2 regions of the Alcaligenes sp. LTN-3 genome follow, and region 1 is predicted to be linked to the other one. Evidence: predicted binding sites of a transcription regulator. Region 1 holds the regulator's gene; the other holds the start of a gene.

Region 1 (7,932 bases):
AAGTTCTGTTCTAATGTTCGTACGGCCTACTTGAAATATCAAAATTCGCCACAATCTGAGCTACAACAGGTTAAACCGTGAAAGGGAAGCCCAGGCTTCCCTTTTGCGTCTAAGGACATTTATAGGAAATGACTATGTCTGCGAGCCAGATTCTTTCTACGGAACCTATTGAGCTGCCGCTGCTTCCCTTGCGCGATGTAGTGGTGTTCCCTCACATGGTGATTCCGCTTTTTGTTGGTCGGCCTCGCTCGATAAAAGCCCTTGAGCTGGCGATGGAGTCCGGCAATAACATTATGTTGGTGGCGCAAAAGTCCGCAGGCAAGGACGATCCCGCTCCTGAGGATCTCTACGAAATTGCGTGTGCGGCCAGTATTTTGCAAATGCTCAAGTTGCCTGATGGCACCGTAAAAGTGCTGGTGGAGGGCTTGCAACGCGCTCGTATCACCCAGGTTCAGGATGCTGACACCCACTTTATGGCCTCGGTGGTTGAGGTGCCTGGCGATGCTGGTGATGCGGCTGAAACGGAAGCCTTGCGCCGCGCTGTGCTGGGTCAGTTCGAGCAGTACGTCAAACTGAATAAAAAGATCCCTCAGGAAATTCTGACTTCCCTGACCGGGATCGATGACGCTGGCCGGCTGGCCGATACCATTGCTGCTCACTTGCCGTTGAAGCTGGAGCAAAAGCAGGGCATGCTGGAAACACCCAAGGCCATGGAGCGTCTGGAAGGCCTGCTGTCGCAATTGGAAGGTGAAATCGACATTTTGCAGGTCGAAAAACGCATTCGCGGCCGTGTGAAAAAGCAGATGGAAAAGAGCCAGCGCGACTACTACCTGAACGAGCAGGTCAAGGCGATTCAGAAAGAGTTGGGCGAAGGCGAGGACGGTGCCGATGTCGAGGAACTGGAAAAGCGCATCGAGCAGGCTCAGCTAAGCAAAGAGGCGCTCAAGAAAGCTGAAGCTGAAATGAAGAAGCTCAAGCTGATGTCGCCCATGTCAGCTGAAGCCACGGTGGTGCGCAACTACATTGAAACGCTGGTTGGTCTGCCTTGGCGCAAAAAGAGCCGTATCAATAATTCCTTGAGCAATGCTCAGGAAGTATTGGATGCGGACCATTTTGGTCTGGAGAAAGTCAAAGAGCGGATTGTTGAGTACCTGGCAGTTCAGCAACGTGTGGACAAATTGAAGGCTCCGATCCTGTGTTTGGTTGGCCCTCCAGGCGTCGGTAAAACTTCGCTGGGTCAGTCCATTGCCAAGGCAACGAACCGCAAGTTCATTCGCATGGCTTTGGGTGGCGTACGTGACGAGGCCGAGATCCGTGGTCACCGTCGTACCTATATTGGCTCTATGCCCGGCAAGGTTGTTCAGAACATGAGCAAGGTGGGTGTACGTAATCCGCTGTTCTTGCTGGACGAGATCGATAAGATGGGCGCGGATTTCCGTGGCGATCCTTCCTCGGCATTGCTGGAAGTTCTGGACCCTGAACAAAACCACACCTTCCAGGATCACTACCTGGAAGTGGACTACGACTTGTCCGACGTGATGTTCGTGGCAACCAGTAACACCCTGAATATTCCACCGGCCTTGCTGGATCGTATGGAAGTGATTCGTCTGTCTGGCTACACCGAAGACGAAAAAGTACGCATTGCTTTTGATTACCTCCTGCCCAAGCTGATGAAGAACAACGGTGTGCGTGCTGGTGAGCTGGAAGTCACCGAAGATGCTGTACGCGACATCGTGCGTTACTACACGCGTGAGGCGGGTGTACGCTCGCTGGAGCGTGAAATCAGCAAGATCTGCCGCAAGGTGGTTCGCAAGCTGCTGGTGGCCAATCCACAGGCTGGTACGCGTGCTGCCCGTAACAAGGCCCTGACACAGGAAACTCTGGTGGTCAATTCGGAGAACCTGAACGAGTACCTGGGTGTGCGTCGCTACTCCTTCGGCCTGGCCGAGAAGGAGAACAAGATTGGACAGGTGACCGGCCTGGCATGGACCGAGGTGGGTGGCGATCTGCTGACCATTGAAGTGGCCGATATGCCCGGTAAAGGCAATGTGTTACGCACCGGTTCGATTGGCGATGTGATGAAAGAGTCCGTTGAGGCGGCCCGCACAGTGGTGCGTTCGCGTGCCCAGAAATGGGGCATCCCCAACACGGTGTTCGAGAAGCGCGACCTGCATGTGCACTTTCCTGAAGGCGCTACGCCCAAGGATGGTCCATCGGCTGGTATCGCCATCACCACGGCTATTGTGTCCAGTCTGACGGGTATTCCGGTTCGCTCTGATGTGGCCATGACGGGTGAAATCACCTTGCGCGGCGAAGTTTTGCCTATTGGCGGCTTGAAAGAGAAGCTGTTGGCAGCGCAGCGCGGTGGCATCAAAACGGTGATGATCCCGGAGGAAAACGTCAAAGACTTGGCCGACATTCCAGATAACGTGAAGAACACGCTGGAGATCATTCCAGTGCGTTGGATTGATCGTGTATTGGAAGTGGCCCTGCAAGACGCCGTCACGCCTCTGAGCGACGAAGAGGTGGCTCGCCTGGCTGCTGAGGCTTTGGCCGCCACTCGTGCCGCAGGCACGGGCTCGGAGTCCTTCAAGCACTAAGCATCAGCAGTAGTAAGCAAGCAGTGAAACAGGCTACCTTGAACCCAAGGTAGCCTGTTTGCATTTTGGTCAGACTGATCGTGGCTTTGAGGTTAGCCATGTTGACAGCAGTGGGAGCCAGATCTTTGGGCAATGATATGAGGAAGGTGAGGGTCGCAAGCTTGCGCGAGAGGTTTACGGCTGCTCAACTCTTGCTGTAGGCATGTAGGCATGTAGGCATGTAGGCATGTAGGCATGTAGGCATGTAGGCATGTAGGCATGTAGGCATGTAGGCATGTAGGCATGTAGGCATGCAGGTATGTAGGCATGCAGGTATGTGGGGGGCTAGGTATGTCTGCAGTTGCAGCCATGACTGCAACTGCAGACATACCGTGATGGCCATAGGCAAAGCGCTTGTCGCCGTTAATCTGCTCAAACTTGTATAGCGGCATGCACTCTGACCAGTAAAAAAACCCCATGCACCAAACGGTATATGGGGTTTTTTCTTATCAGGTGCACCAAGCTCATAAAACAGGCCTGGTAGCCTAGAGAGACAAGGTTTAATGCAGCGGGCTGGTACGAATCAGGCCTACAGCAATGCCTTCCAGGGACAGAGAGTCCGGGTCGGTGACGATGATGGGTTCAAAGTCCGGGTTCTCAGGCAAAAGGATGACCTGATTGCTGGAGCGCGACAGGCGCTTGACGGTGACATCATCACCAATGCGGACCACCACGATCTGCCCATTACGCGCTTCGCTAGCTTTTTTGACGGCCAGCAGATCGCCGTCAAAAATTCCGGCGTCTTTCATGCTCAGGCCGCGCACACGTAGCAGGTAATCAGGCGTTTGGGTGAACAGGGTAGGGGCAACACCAATTTCGCGCTCGATATGCTCAGTAGCCAGAATAGGGCTACCGGCAGCAACGCGGCCAATAATGGGCAGTAAGAGGGCGTCAGTCAGATTGGCCAATGGGCTGCTATTGGGCGCAGCATGGTCGCGTGTATCCGTGCCAAGCAGGCGTATGCCGCGCGAGGCACCGGCGGTTAGCTCGATCGCGCCTTTGCGGGCCAGAGCTTTCAAATGATCTTCGGCCGCATTGGCGGATTTGAAACCCAGCACTTGAGCAATTTCTGCGCGAGTGGGGGGGAAACCCGTCCGTTCGATTTCAGAACGGATAATGTCCAGCACTTGTTGCTGGCGTGCAGTGAGCTTGGCGGTCATAGTATTGTCTGCTGAATATATATACAGTAAAGATTGTGCGTTACAGTTGCCGTTTTTGCAAGCTTTGGGGACCTTAAAGGCTTAATTTTCGACCCTTCGAGGTCTGTTCAGGCAGATGGAGACCAGTCTTTGCGATCCTGCGTGTACAGCACGTGAGGGACAAGCTGGTGGCCCACAGGTACGCCAGGATGAGCAAAGGTGCCGGCTTGTTTTGTCATGCCCAGGCGTTGCATGACGGTTTGCGAAGGCCGGTTCAACTGAGCGGTGTACGCCACAATTTGCTCCAGGTCCAGTTCGTTAAAGGCAAAATCCATGCAGGCTCGGGCGGCTTCGGTGGCGTAGCCTTTGCCCCAGTATTCAGGCAGAAGACGCCAGAGCAGTTCTACGCAAGGCTGAAAGTAGAGCTCAGCAGTTGGGCGGTTCAAGCCGACCATACCGATGAAGGCCCCTTTTTCCTTCAGCTCCACAGCCCAGGGCCCCCAGCCATGTTCTTCGATCAGGCTTTGGCTGCGGTGGGCGATAGCATCGCTTTGTTCGCGGTCCAGGGTGGCCGGATAAAAGCGCAGCGCGTGGGGGTCGCTATTTAATCGGTAAAAGGGCTCGAGGTCGGTCGGTTTCCAGGGGCGCAGGATCAGGCGTTCGGTGTGCAGGGAAATAGCGTCTGTCATGGGGTACTCCAAGGTCCGGAACGACAACGCCCTTCCGAAGAAGGGCGTTGGAGGCGGTAAGGACGGCCAGCTTATTTCAGGACTTGAGCGATGGCTTTGGCCACGACATCAATGTTCTGGCTGTTGAGCGCAGCAACGCAGATACGGCCACTGCTGACGGCGTAAATGCCGTGTTCCTGGCGCAGGCGTTCTACTTGCTCGGCCGTCAGGCCGGAGTAGGAGAACATACCGCGCTGTTGCAGTACGAAGTCAAAGTTCTGGGTGGCACCATGTTCTTTCAGCTTGGCAACCAGTTGTGCACGCATGTCACGGATGCGATCACGCATGCCAGCCAGTTCGGTAGCCCAAGTCTGGAACAGCTCGGGTGAGCTCAGGACAGTGGCTACAACCTTGCCGCCGTGTGTTGGCGGGTTGGAATAGTTGGTGCGAATCACGCGCTTGACCTGGCTCAGCACGCGGGACGTTTCGTCCTTGCTGGACGTGACCAGTGTCAGGGCGCCGACGCGTTCGCCGTATAGCGAGAAGGATTTGGAGAAAGAAGAGCTGATGAACATGGACAGGCCCAGCTTGGCAAACAGGCGTACCACGCTGGCGTCTTCCTCCAGACCGGCACCAAAGCCTTGATAGGCGATGTCCAGGAAAGGAACCAGTTGACGCTCTTTGATCAGTTCGGCGATCTGGGCCCATTGTTCCATGCTGGGGTCCACGCCGGTGGGGTTGTGGCAGCACGCGTGCAAGACCACGATGGACTGGGCAGGCATGGCACGCAACGAAGCGATCATGCCCTCAAAGTTCAGGCCATGAGTGGTGGCATCGTAGTACGCGTAGGTGTTGACCTTGAAGCCGGCGCGCTCGAACAGAGCACGGTGGTTTTCCCAGCTTGGATCGCTGATGTAAACCTCGGACTGTGGCAGCAGTTGGTGCAGAAAGTCAGCACCGATTTTCAGTGCGCCGGTACCGCCCAGGGATTGCACCGTCAAGGCACGGCCTTCGGCAATAACGGGGGAGTCGGCGCCTAGCAACAGGGTTTGAGCACCCAGGTTGTAGGTATTGATACCTTCGATAGGCAGGTAGCTGCGTGCAGCGGCCTTGCTCATCAAGGCGTCTTCAGCTTGTTGAACAGCCTGCAAAATCGGGATACGCCCTTGATCGTCGTAATAAACACCGACTCCCAAATTAACTTTGCCGTTGCGTTCGTCGGCATTGTATTGTTCATTCAAACCCAAAATAGGGTCGCGTGGAGCCAGTTCGACGGTTTCGAAGAGCGATGTCATGATGATATGGGGGCGTTAGCGCAGAAAGGTAGAAAAACAAAGCATTAATGTGATAATACGGGCTTACCCTAAAGTGTGTCTAGCATGAAATTTGAGCCTGCCTTTCAAGAGTTTCCAGGGAGTTCCTTCAAGCTTTTCCAACCTTATTTGCCTGCTGGTGACCAGCCAGCGGCAATTGAGCAGTTGGTCGAGGGGATTGATGACGGCTTGATGTACCAGACCCTGTTGGGGGTAACGGGCTCGGGCAAGACCTATACCATGGCGAACATTATTGCTCGGACAGGGCGTCCGGCCATTGTTCTGGCACCCAATAAAACCCTGGCCGCGCAACTGTACGCAGAGATGCGCGAGTTCTTCCCACGCAATGCCGTGGAATACTTCGTCTCTTATTACGATTACTACCAGCCCGAGGCCTATGTGCCATCGCGCGATCTGTTTATTGAAAAAGACTCGTCCATCAATGAACACATCGAGCAGATGCGTTTGTCGGCCACCAAAAGCCTGTTGGAGCGACCGGACACCATTATTGTGGGCACGGTCTCTTGCATCTACGGTATTGGTAATCCTGGCGACTACCATGCGATGGTGCTGACGCTACGCAAGGGCGACCGAATCGCTCGGCAGGAGCTGCTGGCCCGACTGGTTGCCATGCAGTACGAGCGCAACGACCTGGACTTCCAGCGTGGTGTGTTTCGGGCCCGTGGCGAAGTGGTCGATATTTTCCCGGCGGAAAATGCCGAGCTGGCCTTGCGGGTCAGTCTGTTTGATGACGAACTGGAAGAGCTGGAACTGTTTGATCCGCTAACTGGCAAAGTGGTGCAGAAGCTGAACCGTTTTACTGTGTTCCCCAGTTCGCACTATGTGACCCCCCGTGAAACGGTGTTGCGGGCAATTGAAACCATCAAGCTGGAACTGCGTGAGCGTCTGGAATTTTTGACGCGGGAAGGGCATTTGGTCGAGGCCCAACGCCTGGAACAGCGCACTCGTTTTGATCTGGAAATGCTGCAGGAGCTGGGTTTTTGCAAAGGCATCGAGAACTACTCCCGCCACTTGTCAGGGGCGGCGCCCGGCGATCCGCCACCAACGCTGATTGATTACCTGCCGCGTAACTCCCTGATGTTTATTGATGAAAGCCACGTCACGATCGGGCAGTTGGGAGCGATGTACCGTGGTGACCGCTCGCGTAAAGAAACGCTGGTGCAATTCGGTTTCCGCCTGCCGTCGGCCATGGATAACCGGCCCTTGAAGCTGGAAGAGTTCGAGCGTCGCATGCCGCAAACCGTGTTCGTGTCGGCCACACCGGCTGCTTACGAGCAAGAACATGCCGACAACGTGGTCGAGCAAGTGGTGCGGCCTACCGGCCTGGTGGATCCCGAAATTGAAGTTCGTCCTGCCACCACCCAAGTCGATGATTTGCTGGGTGAAATCAAGTTGCGTACGGCGCAGCAAGATCGTGTGCTGGTGACAACGCTTACCAAGCGTATGTCCGAAGACTTGACGGATTACTTGTCCGAGAATGGCATCCGGGTGCGTTACTTGCATTCGGACATTGATACCGTGGAACGGGCCGAGATTATCCGTGATTTGCGCTTGGGCGTATTCGATGTGCTGGTCGGGATCAACTTGTTGCGCGAGGGCCTGGACTTGCCTGAAGTGTCTTTGGTGGCCATTCTCGATGCGGACAAGGAAGGCTTCCTGCGCTCCGAGCGCAGCCTGATTCAAACCATAGGTCGGGCAGCGCGTAATCTGAACGGTAAGGCCATTTTGTATGCCGACAGAATGACAGACTCCATGCGTCGCGCTATCGAGGAAACCGAGCGTCGTCGTGCCAAGCAGATCGCCTTTAACGAAGAGCATGGCATTACGCCGCGCGGCGTGAACAAGGCGGTACGCGAATTGATTGACGGCGTTGTGGCTTCGGATCCTACCGCCAGCTTGCGCGAGGACGTGCCAGAAGCCTTGATTCGCGACGAGAAGGCGGCAGCACGTGAGATCAAGCGTCTGGAAAAAGAGATGATGGATCACGCCCGTAACCTGGAGTTCGAACAAGCTGCGGCTGCGCGCGACAAGTTGCAAAGGCTCAAGGCCAAGTTGCTGATGGCGTGACGGCCCTTGGCCTAATGGCATCAGGCAAGGGCTTGCCCCTTGCAGTGTGCCTTGGGCAGGAGCGCAAACCTTCGCTTGGACCAGA
Region 2 (7,932 bases), 320 kb from region 1:
ACTCAAAAGCCTGAATGGATTCGCGGCGCTGTTTCACCTGCTTTTCAATGATGCTGGTTACTTCGGTATCGCCCAGCTCGGTACGTTCGTCCACTTCGCGTTGTTTGATCGCGGCCTGCAGAAAACGCAAGGTCTCCAGGCGTCCGCTATCGCGAGCGCGCATCGCCGTTTTGATATCTTCAGCTAAACGGGTTTTGAGTGTTTGACTCATGGTGGTTCCTGGTTGAACGGGCAAAGCCATAGTTTAACGCAGGGTGAGGTGGGGAAAAATCCGATTATTGAAAATCTCGACTACGTGCAAGCAGATGACCAATCAGATGATTCATGGATACCAAACGGCGGGCAATCAAATGGCAAACGCTGCCATCGCGCTGCCAGATACCATAGACCCCCAGCAGACGAGATTGAAGCAAGGCCTGGGATTGCTCCTGGGCCAGTTCTTCGCGCACGATGACATTGACACTGCCGGTTTCATCTTCCAGCGTCACAAACACGGTGCCTTTCGCGGTGCCGGGGCGTTGACGAGTGGTGACCAACCCACAAGCCCGTGCCAGACGCCGATCCGGGCAGGTTTGATTAAGCTGTTCTGCCGTTGAGAATCGCAAGGGGGCCAACTGTGTGCGTAGCAGGGACAAAGGGTGGTGGTTCAGGCTCAAGCCCACGGCTTGATAGTCGCTTAATACCTCCAGTCCCGCAGTGGCACGCGGCAGATCCGGGGTTTGATCCGGCGTTTCAGCATGGCTCAGCAATCCTGCCTGGCTGGGACGTCGGGCATCCCAAACGCTGTGGCGGCGTTGACTATAGGCACTGCGCAAGGCATGGGCCTGGGCCAACGCTTGTTGATCGTGGGCTGACAGAGCCAGCTCCTGGCGCAAGCAGGCCAGATTCAGCAGACGTTCCGGGTGGCTTTGCCGGTAACTGACGATGGCATGCGCCCCTTGTTCGCTCAAACCCTTGACCATGTGCAAGCCCAGACGTACCTGGCGTGGGCTGCCAGGCTTGGAGCAGACATGGCTGTCGTACAGGCTGTATTGCACATCAATGGGCAAGACCTGTACGCCGTGACGACGCGCGTCCTGGACTAACTGGCTGGGGCCGTAAAAGCCCATGGGTTGGGAGTTCAGCAAGGCAGCCAGAAAGTGATCCGGGTAACGTGCTTTCAGATAGGCGCTGAACCAGGCCAGTTTGGCGAAGCTGGCCGAGTGGCTTTCCGGAAAGCCGTATTCCCCAAAACCGCTGATCTGGTCGAACAGACGCTGTGAAAATTCGGGATCATAGCCTTTGGCGGCCATGCCATCGAGCAGCTCCTGCTCAAAAGGCCCCAGGCCACCACGACGACGCCAGGCGGCCATGGCTCGTCGCAAAGCATCGGCCTTATCTGCCGAGAAACCTGCCGCCTCCATGGCCAGCTCCATAGCCTGTTCCTGAAAAATAGGTACGCCCAAGGTACGTGCCAGCACATGGCGAATTTCGGGGGCGGGGTAGTCGACTTTGCGGTGGTCGCGGCGACGCTCCAGATAAGGATGCACCATGCCACCCTGAATGGGGCCGGGGCGCACAATGGCCACTTGCACGACCAAGTCGTAAAAACACGTGGGCCGCAGACGCGGCAACATGCTCATCTGGGCGCGGGACTCGATCTGGAACACGCCGATGGTGTCGGCCCGTCGTATCATGCGAAAGGTTTTGGCGCTTTGCAAAGGAATGTCCTGCAAGTGGAACGGTTTGCCTTTTTGTTGGCTGATACTGTCCAGGCAACGGCGCAAGGCGCTCAACATGCCCAAAGCCAGAATGTCGACTTTCAGCAGGCCCAGCACATCCAGATCGTCCTTGTCCCATTGCACAACGCTGCGCCCCGGCATGGCTGCGTTTTGAATCGGCACCAGCCTGTGCAAGGGCGTTTGTGAAATCACAAACCCGCCTGGATGCTGGGACAGATGACGCGGAAAGCCCATGAGCTGGCGGGTCAAGGACAGCCATTGATGTGCTTGTTCGGGTGGGCATTGAGGAAAGCGCGCAAAGACCTCATCTTGAATGCGGGTGTCGTTAAGCCAGGCGCGGTCACATTGAATCAAGGCCTCGACCAGGGGTTGAGGAATGCTCAGTGCCTTGCCGGTATCGCGCAAGGCACTACGGCGTCTATAGGTGGTGATGACTGCGGTTAAGGCGGCCCGTTGTCGGCCATATTTGCGGTAAATGTACTGAATGACTTCTTCGCGGCGCTGGTGCTCGAAGTCCACATCAATATCGGGCGGTTCCGCTCGCGCCCGGCTAATGAAGCGAGCAAATAAGGTGTGGCTGCTGGCAGGGTCGACTTCGGTAATGCCCAGGCAATAGCATACGGCCGAGTTGGCGGCCGAGCCTCGGCCCTGGCACAAGATTCCCTGGCTGCGCGCATAGCTGACGATGTCGTGCAAGGTCAGAAAGTAGGACTCGTAGCCCAGGTCTGCAATCAGGCTCAGCTCTTGCTCCAGACGCATGCGCAAATGGTCGCTGATCCCTTTGGGATAGCGTCTTTGGACACCACGCTCGGTTTCCTGTCGCAGATATTCAATGCCACTGAGGCCAGGAGGCACAATCTCGACCGGGTACTCGTACTTGATTTCGCTTAAACAGAACTGACACAGCGCCTGGATGTGATCGGTGGTCTCACGCAGTTCGGCGGGGTAGAGATTGGCCAGTTGGAAGCGACTGCGTAAATGATGCTCGGCATTACCGGCCAAGGACCAACCGCATTCCTGCACGGGCGTTTTCAGGCGTATGGCAGCCAAGGTATCGTGCAATGGTTGGCGAGAGCGCACATGCATATGAACGCCTCCCAAAGCGGCACAAGGTACGCCAGACTCCTGCGCTGCCAGCCTGACGGCACGTAAGTGCTGCATGTCCTGATCGCGTCTATGCAGACTGATGCCTAAAAACAGGCGGCCTGCAAACAGCTCCAACAGCCGCTGTGTGTGAAGGTGGATGTGCTCGCGATCCAAGCCATAAGCGGGTTTGTAAATGACCAGACAGTCCGGCAAAACGTGTTGTTGTGAGCCTTGACGGGCTTGCTGCAAAAAAGACCAGTCAATCGAGGCTTGCTGTTTTAAGTCCAGAGACTGGTGCACGTGTGAGATGAATTGGCAGAGATTGCCATAGCCCTCTTTGTTGCGCGGCAAAATCAGCAGCTCATGGGCCTGAGTAGCGTCGCCAGTCATGCTTGTGGAATGGGTGTTTGGTGGGTTTGCCGGTTCCCACACGCCTGTAAAGCAGAATCGGCTTCCCACCAGCAGGCGAATTTCCGGATGCAGTTTGGCCTGCGCATAGGCGCGTACCACACCGGCCATGGAGGCGTAATCGCATAAGGCCAGCGCCTTGTAACCTAGCTCGGCGGCTCGGCTGACCAGCTCTTCGGGGTGGGACGCACCATTCAGAAAGCTGTAGTTGGACAGGCAGTCCAGCTCTGAGTACAGCAGGTCTATATGGGATTTCATCCAAAGACTCCGTGCAGGTACCAGGCATGTTCCTGGCTCAAGTCCCGATAAACCCAATACAAGCGTCCTTGCGGACACAAGGCGATAAAGTAGTCCCGTTGCTGATGTCCGGAGCCGCTCCACCAGCCTGTCTGTACCCGTTCCGGGCCTTGAACCAGGCGTAGGCGCTGATTATCCAGAAGCGGGGATTGCTGATCGTGTTGTAAAGGCTGAGCCGGGTCCAGCATCCAGCAAGGACGTTGCAAAGTTGGATGACTGGTCTTGGGGGGCTGACTGCTGGACAAGGACAGCCATTGATTCGCTTGTTCAGGCAAATAGCTGGCTTGGGCGGCAGGCATCAAAATCTGTTCAGCCCCTAACCTGGCTTGTAAACGCTCCAGAAGTTGCTGGTCTTGCTCTTGCCAATGGCGTGCATCGGGAAACAAGCCGCTGGCATGAGTTTGGCGAGGATGCAGTTGTTGAGCCTGCAGCACCAGGCTTTGTACAGCCGCCTGCAATTGCAGTGGCTGGAACTGTTCTTGCCATACTGGCAGAAAGTCCTGGCTGCGCCAGCAGGAGCGGGCCATCTGTAATTCCAGGCGGGTGGCGGTGGGGTAGTCCTTGTATCGTTCCGTATGCAGTACCAGTTCCAGACGTCCGCAGGCCAGTTGATATTGATTCAGCCAGGCCTCCAGTTGGATCAACAGGCGGTTTAACGCCCGCAAGATGGTGGGTTTGTGATTGGACGGGGCATCCATCTCCTGTTTGCGTGTAAATTGCGGGGCCGTATGCACCCATTCCAAGGCCCAACTTTGTGTGCCGTAGGCTTGGTCCAATTGCAAAAGTAGGGCGCGCAACCCACGCTGGGACAGGCCATCACGGGGCAGTTGATGTAACTGGCCCAGGGTATGGCAGCCCAGACTATGCAGCCACTGCAACTGGTCAGCGGGCGGGGCCAGCAAGTGGATAGGAAGCGGGTTCAAGCAGGCTGGTAAACGGCGGACGCAACGGCGCTGCTTGTGGTTGGACAAAGCCAGCAAGCAGGCGGCGCGGGCCGTCGGCGCCAGGGCCAGACAGGGCTGGGGGACAAGAGGGGACAAATCAGCCTGAACCTGTTGATACAGACGGCGTAAGCCACCAAACAGCCGGATGCTGGCACGGATATTCAATACCCATAAATGGGTTTGAACCTGTGCCAGTTGAGGGCTGTAGCGCAGCAAAACCGCTTGGATACCGTCCTGCTGCTCGGGATTGGCCTCAGGCGTAAGCAGGCTCTGGGGCAGTCGCAGGCATAGGTACATGAGACGGAATGGCCGTTGGCGGCATCAAGATGTGGTGGGGCGCTAAGGCAATGCTGTCCTTGCAAGGTGGGCCCCGACGTTTGCGAATATGGACATCCAACCAAGGCTGTCCTTGTTGGTCTTGTCGGGTCTGAAGATCCAGACGTAAAAGGGCTGGGCTGTTGGCCTGACTGTGCGCCGGACGCAAACAAAAAAACAGGCTGTCGCTTTGGTTGGCTAATAGCTGCAACTGGCGCAAGGAGGCGAAAGGCACGTGAGCAGGCAACCAACTTAATACGGCAGCGCAATGGCCGTGACGTAAGGCCTGGGCGCTGGCCCACAAGGTGTCGTTCAGGTGTTGGCTGCGTATCCAGATCAAGCGGGCGGCTAACGCGTTTTCTGATGTAGCGCTTTGTCCCGTCGTGGCAGAGGTGCCGCGCCATCGTTGTTGCATGGGCTGATAGGGCGGCGCAACTAAAATACGCAATCGTTCTGCAGGCAGGGTGTTCAAGGCTGGCAGTAATAAGGATAAGGCACTGCTGTCCTGTGGTGCTTGCAGCTCGATCAGGCTGCCGATAGGCCAGCCTCCTCCTGGTAATTCAGCATCCAGAGCGTCAAAGCCGCTGGACAGGCAAGAACCTGCGGCATGCGCATAATGCTTGCCCGTCCACAGGGAGGGATGGAGGTCTAAAAGGGAACGAAGTGCGCTTGCCATAGGTGTGCTCCTGATTGCTGTATAAATATACAGTAAATTTGTTTGTCAGCAAACCAGGAGTCGGTTTCAAGGCAGAACTTTTATATACTGTGACCTTCTGTTTGACTCTCTCGCATGAACGCTTCCCTTCTCTCCCGCCCAGGCCGTTGCGCACAGTGCCAGCGGCCATTGGCTCGCTGCTTGTGTCCCTTGATTCCCTCGCTAGAAGCGGCGTGCCCGGTTCTGATTTTGCAGCATCCGTCCGAAGCGCGGCATGCGCTCAATACCGCACGTCTGGCGTATTTGGGATTGAAAGGGACAGAGTTATGGGTGGGGGAGCAGTTTGAAGAGCTGGGGGCGCGTCTGGCACAGGCGCATCGCCCTGTCTTGCTGTTTCCGGGGCCGCAAGCCAAGGTAGCGGGTTCAACAGGCCCAGAAGAAAAACCGGATTTGATCGTGGTGCCCGATGGCACCTGGCGCAAGGCGCGCTTGATTTTGCATCGTAATCCGGTCTTGCAAACCCTGCCGTATTGGATGCTGCCTGACGGGGAAGCGTCACGCTACAGGCTGCGTAAAGCGCCCGACCCTCAGGCCGTGTCTACCTTGGAAGCGATTGTCCGGTTGATGCAGATTATGGAGCCAGAGCGAGATTTCAGGCCTTTGTTACGGCCTTTCGATCAGTTGATCGAAGAGCAGATCCAGGCCATGGGCCTGGATACCTATCAGCGTAACTATCCTACTTCCAGATGAAGTTCAGCTCACGGGACTGACCGTCCACAATGCTGGCCTGGCGCTCCTGGGTTTGACCCTGGTACGTGGCAAACACCTTGTAATTGCCGGGCGCAAGGCGAATCAGGCAGTAGGGGCCATCGATCAGACTGTTCAGCACAGTTTGGTCGCCGCTGTTGCGGATGACCAGTTGCACGTCGGAAATATAGCCGACGCGCTCGCCCTGATGCGCCGAGAAGTTGACGGATAAGGGGAAGGTGCCGCGTACCATGCGGAATAACTGGGCTTCATCGCTGCCTATTCCGCCGCTAATGTATTCGGTTGATCCGTAGTACTGGCTGGGCGGCAGTTCCTGGGAATGCGTGATGGGACTGCTCAATAAGGCCAGCGACATGGCAATGCCGATCAAAGAAAGACGAGGACTCATGAGATTTCCTTGCTTGAAGTGGGAAGACTAAGCGGGCCATTAGTGGCTCTGTTGCTGTTATGAGAGGGGGCAGGCTGGCTGTCAGGATGAAAGCTGGGCCATAAAAAAGGCCAGTCATGCTGACGGATGGGTTCAGCGAGCGAATTGAAACTGCGTTCACGTAGCATCCCGTGCCCATGCTGATGAATAGTAATGACGGTGGTGCAGCGGGTGCCGTAATCGGGGCTGACAATAAACGGGCTGCTTAACAAGCGTTCGTGCTCAAGGCTCAGACCGGTTTGGGGCAAGTCAGAGTCGGCGGCCACTTCTTGATTGCGCAAGCCCTGGAACAAACCTTCTACCGCTTGCGGCGAGCCATCAAAATGCTGCGCCTGCAGAGTTTCTTTCAGGAACAGGCTTTTGGGCCAAGGCGTATTGAGCCAGGCATTGCTTAGAATATGCACGCCCGGTTCCAGCCGATGCGGACGGCCGCTGGGGTGGCGATTGCTGTAATAGCCCAGACGTAACGGTTGTTGTGTGTCAGGCCACTCCAGAACAAAGAGATTGAAGCCTGCGTAGTCAGCCCCTTCCCGGGCTAACTGTTCCAGATACTCGGCGGGACTGCGCTCATCGACCAGGAACTGAGGAATCAGTTCGCCACGCGAACGGTGCTTGCGGTTTTTGCTGCCCGGCACTTCGCGGTAATTGGTTAGCAGGGCCAGACGTCCACGGCTTTGCGTCAGGCCCAGCCAAGTACCTCCGGCTTGCAGGTCTCGACCCGCCAGAATCTGGGACTCGTTTTGCCAGGGCTGAGCCGGCTGGCTGGGGCGAGCATGATATTCGTCGCGATTGGTGGCAATAATCAGCGGCCAATCCGCATTCACTCCGACGGCGATATAAGCGATGCACATGTGCCGATTGTAGGATGGCTATGCAGGCTTTGGTAGCCAAAGTACCGCCAAGTTTCGCTTTTCTTCTCGGTATTTGAAAGGCCCGTCAAGAGGGTGCGTAGTCTTGTGCCAGGCGCACGACGGTGACACCGGGGCGTAGCTGGCGTAGTGACGGCATGACCAGCGTGCAATGATCGTAAGGCGTCAGCAAGGGCTGGTCATCGGCTTGCCCAATCTGGGTGCCTGCTTTGGCCAAGGTTTCCAGGCCTTGCCAGTTTTGGCTGAAACTGACGTTCATGGAAGGGGCGACAACGGCATGGGTAACTTGCAAAATGCGCTGCTGATCGGGCGAGGCTCGACGCCAGTCCGCAGGCAAATCCTCTTCTTGCACAATCTCGGAGGCGATCAGAAAGCGGGCAATCAGGTCCAATGCGATAGCAGGTGTATCTGGATCACCATGAAAGCCACATTCCAATAATAA

Evidence for each region. The regulator LexA, encoded in region 1, represses DNA repair genes until DNA is damaged. The targets are predictions, from matches to a motif close to ACTGTATNNNNATACAGT.
Region 2: a site for LexA is predicted at 5,464-5,481, ahead of imuA (translesion DNA synthesis-associated protein ImuA). Genes of this name have one in related genera too.

The regions. Positions count from the first base shown of each region.
Region 1 is NZ_JCAPDN010000001.1:349,453-357,384, forward strand. It holds gene lon (endopeptidase La) at 135-2,600, shown strand; gene lexA (transcriptional repressor LexA) at 3,140-3,799, opposite strand; gene AC6I6N_RS01640 (GNAT family N-acetyltransferase) at 3,907-4,467, opposite strand; gene AC6I6N_RS01645 (amino acid aminotransferase) at 4,539-5,741, opposite strand; gene uvrB (excinuclease ABC subunit UvrB) at 5,826-7,847, shown strand.
Region 2 is NZ_JCAPDN010000001.1:668,760-676,691, forward strand. It holds gene AC6I6N_RS03275 (GatB/YqeY domain-containing protein) at 1-211, opposite strand, end outside; gene AC6I6N_RS03280 (error-prone DNA polymerase) at 276-3,473, opposite strand; gene AC6I6N_RS03285 (Y-family DNA polymerase) at 3,470-4,753, opposite strand; gene imuA (translesion DNA synthesis-associated protein ImuA) at 4,710-5,447, opposite strand; gene AC6I6N_RS03295 (tRNA-uridine aminocarboxypropyltransferase) at 5,562-6,176, shown strand; gene AC6I6N_RS03300 (carboxypeptidase-like regulatory domain-containing protein) at 6,163-6,582, opposite strand; gene AC6I6N_RS03305 (NRDE family protein) at 6,579-7,472, opposite strand; gene AC6I6N_RS03310 (M14 family metallopeptidase) at 7,558-7,932, opposite strand, start outside.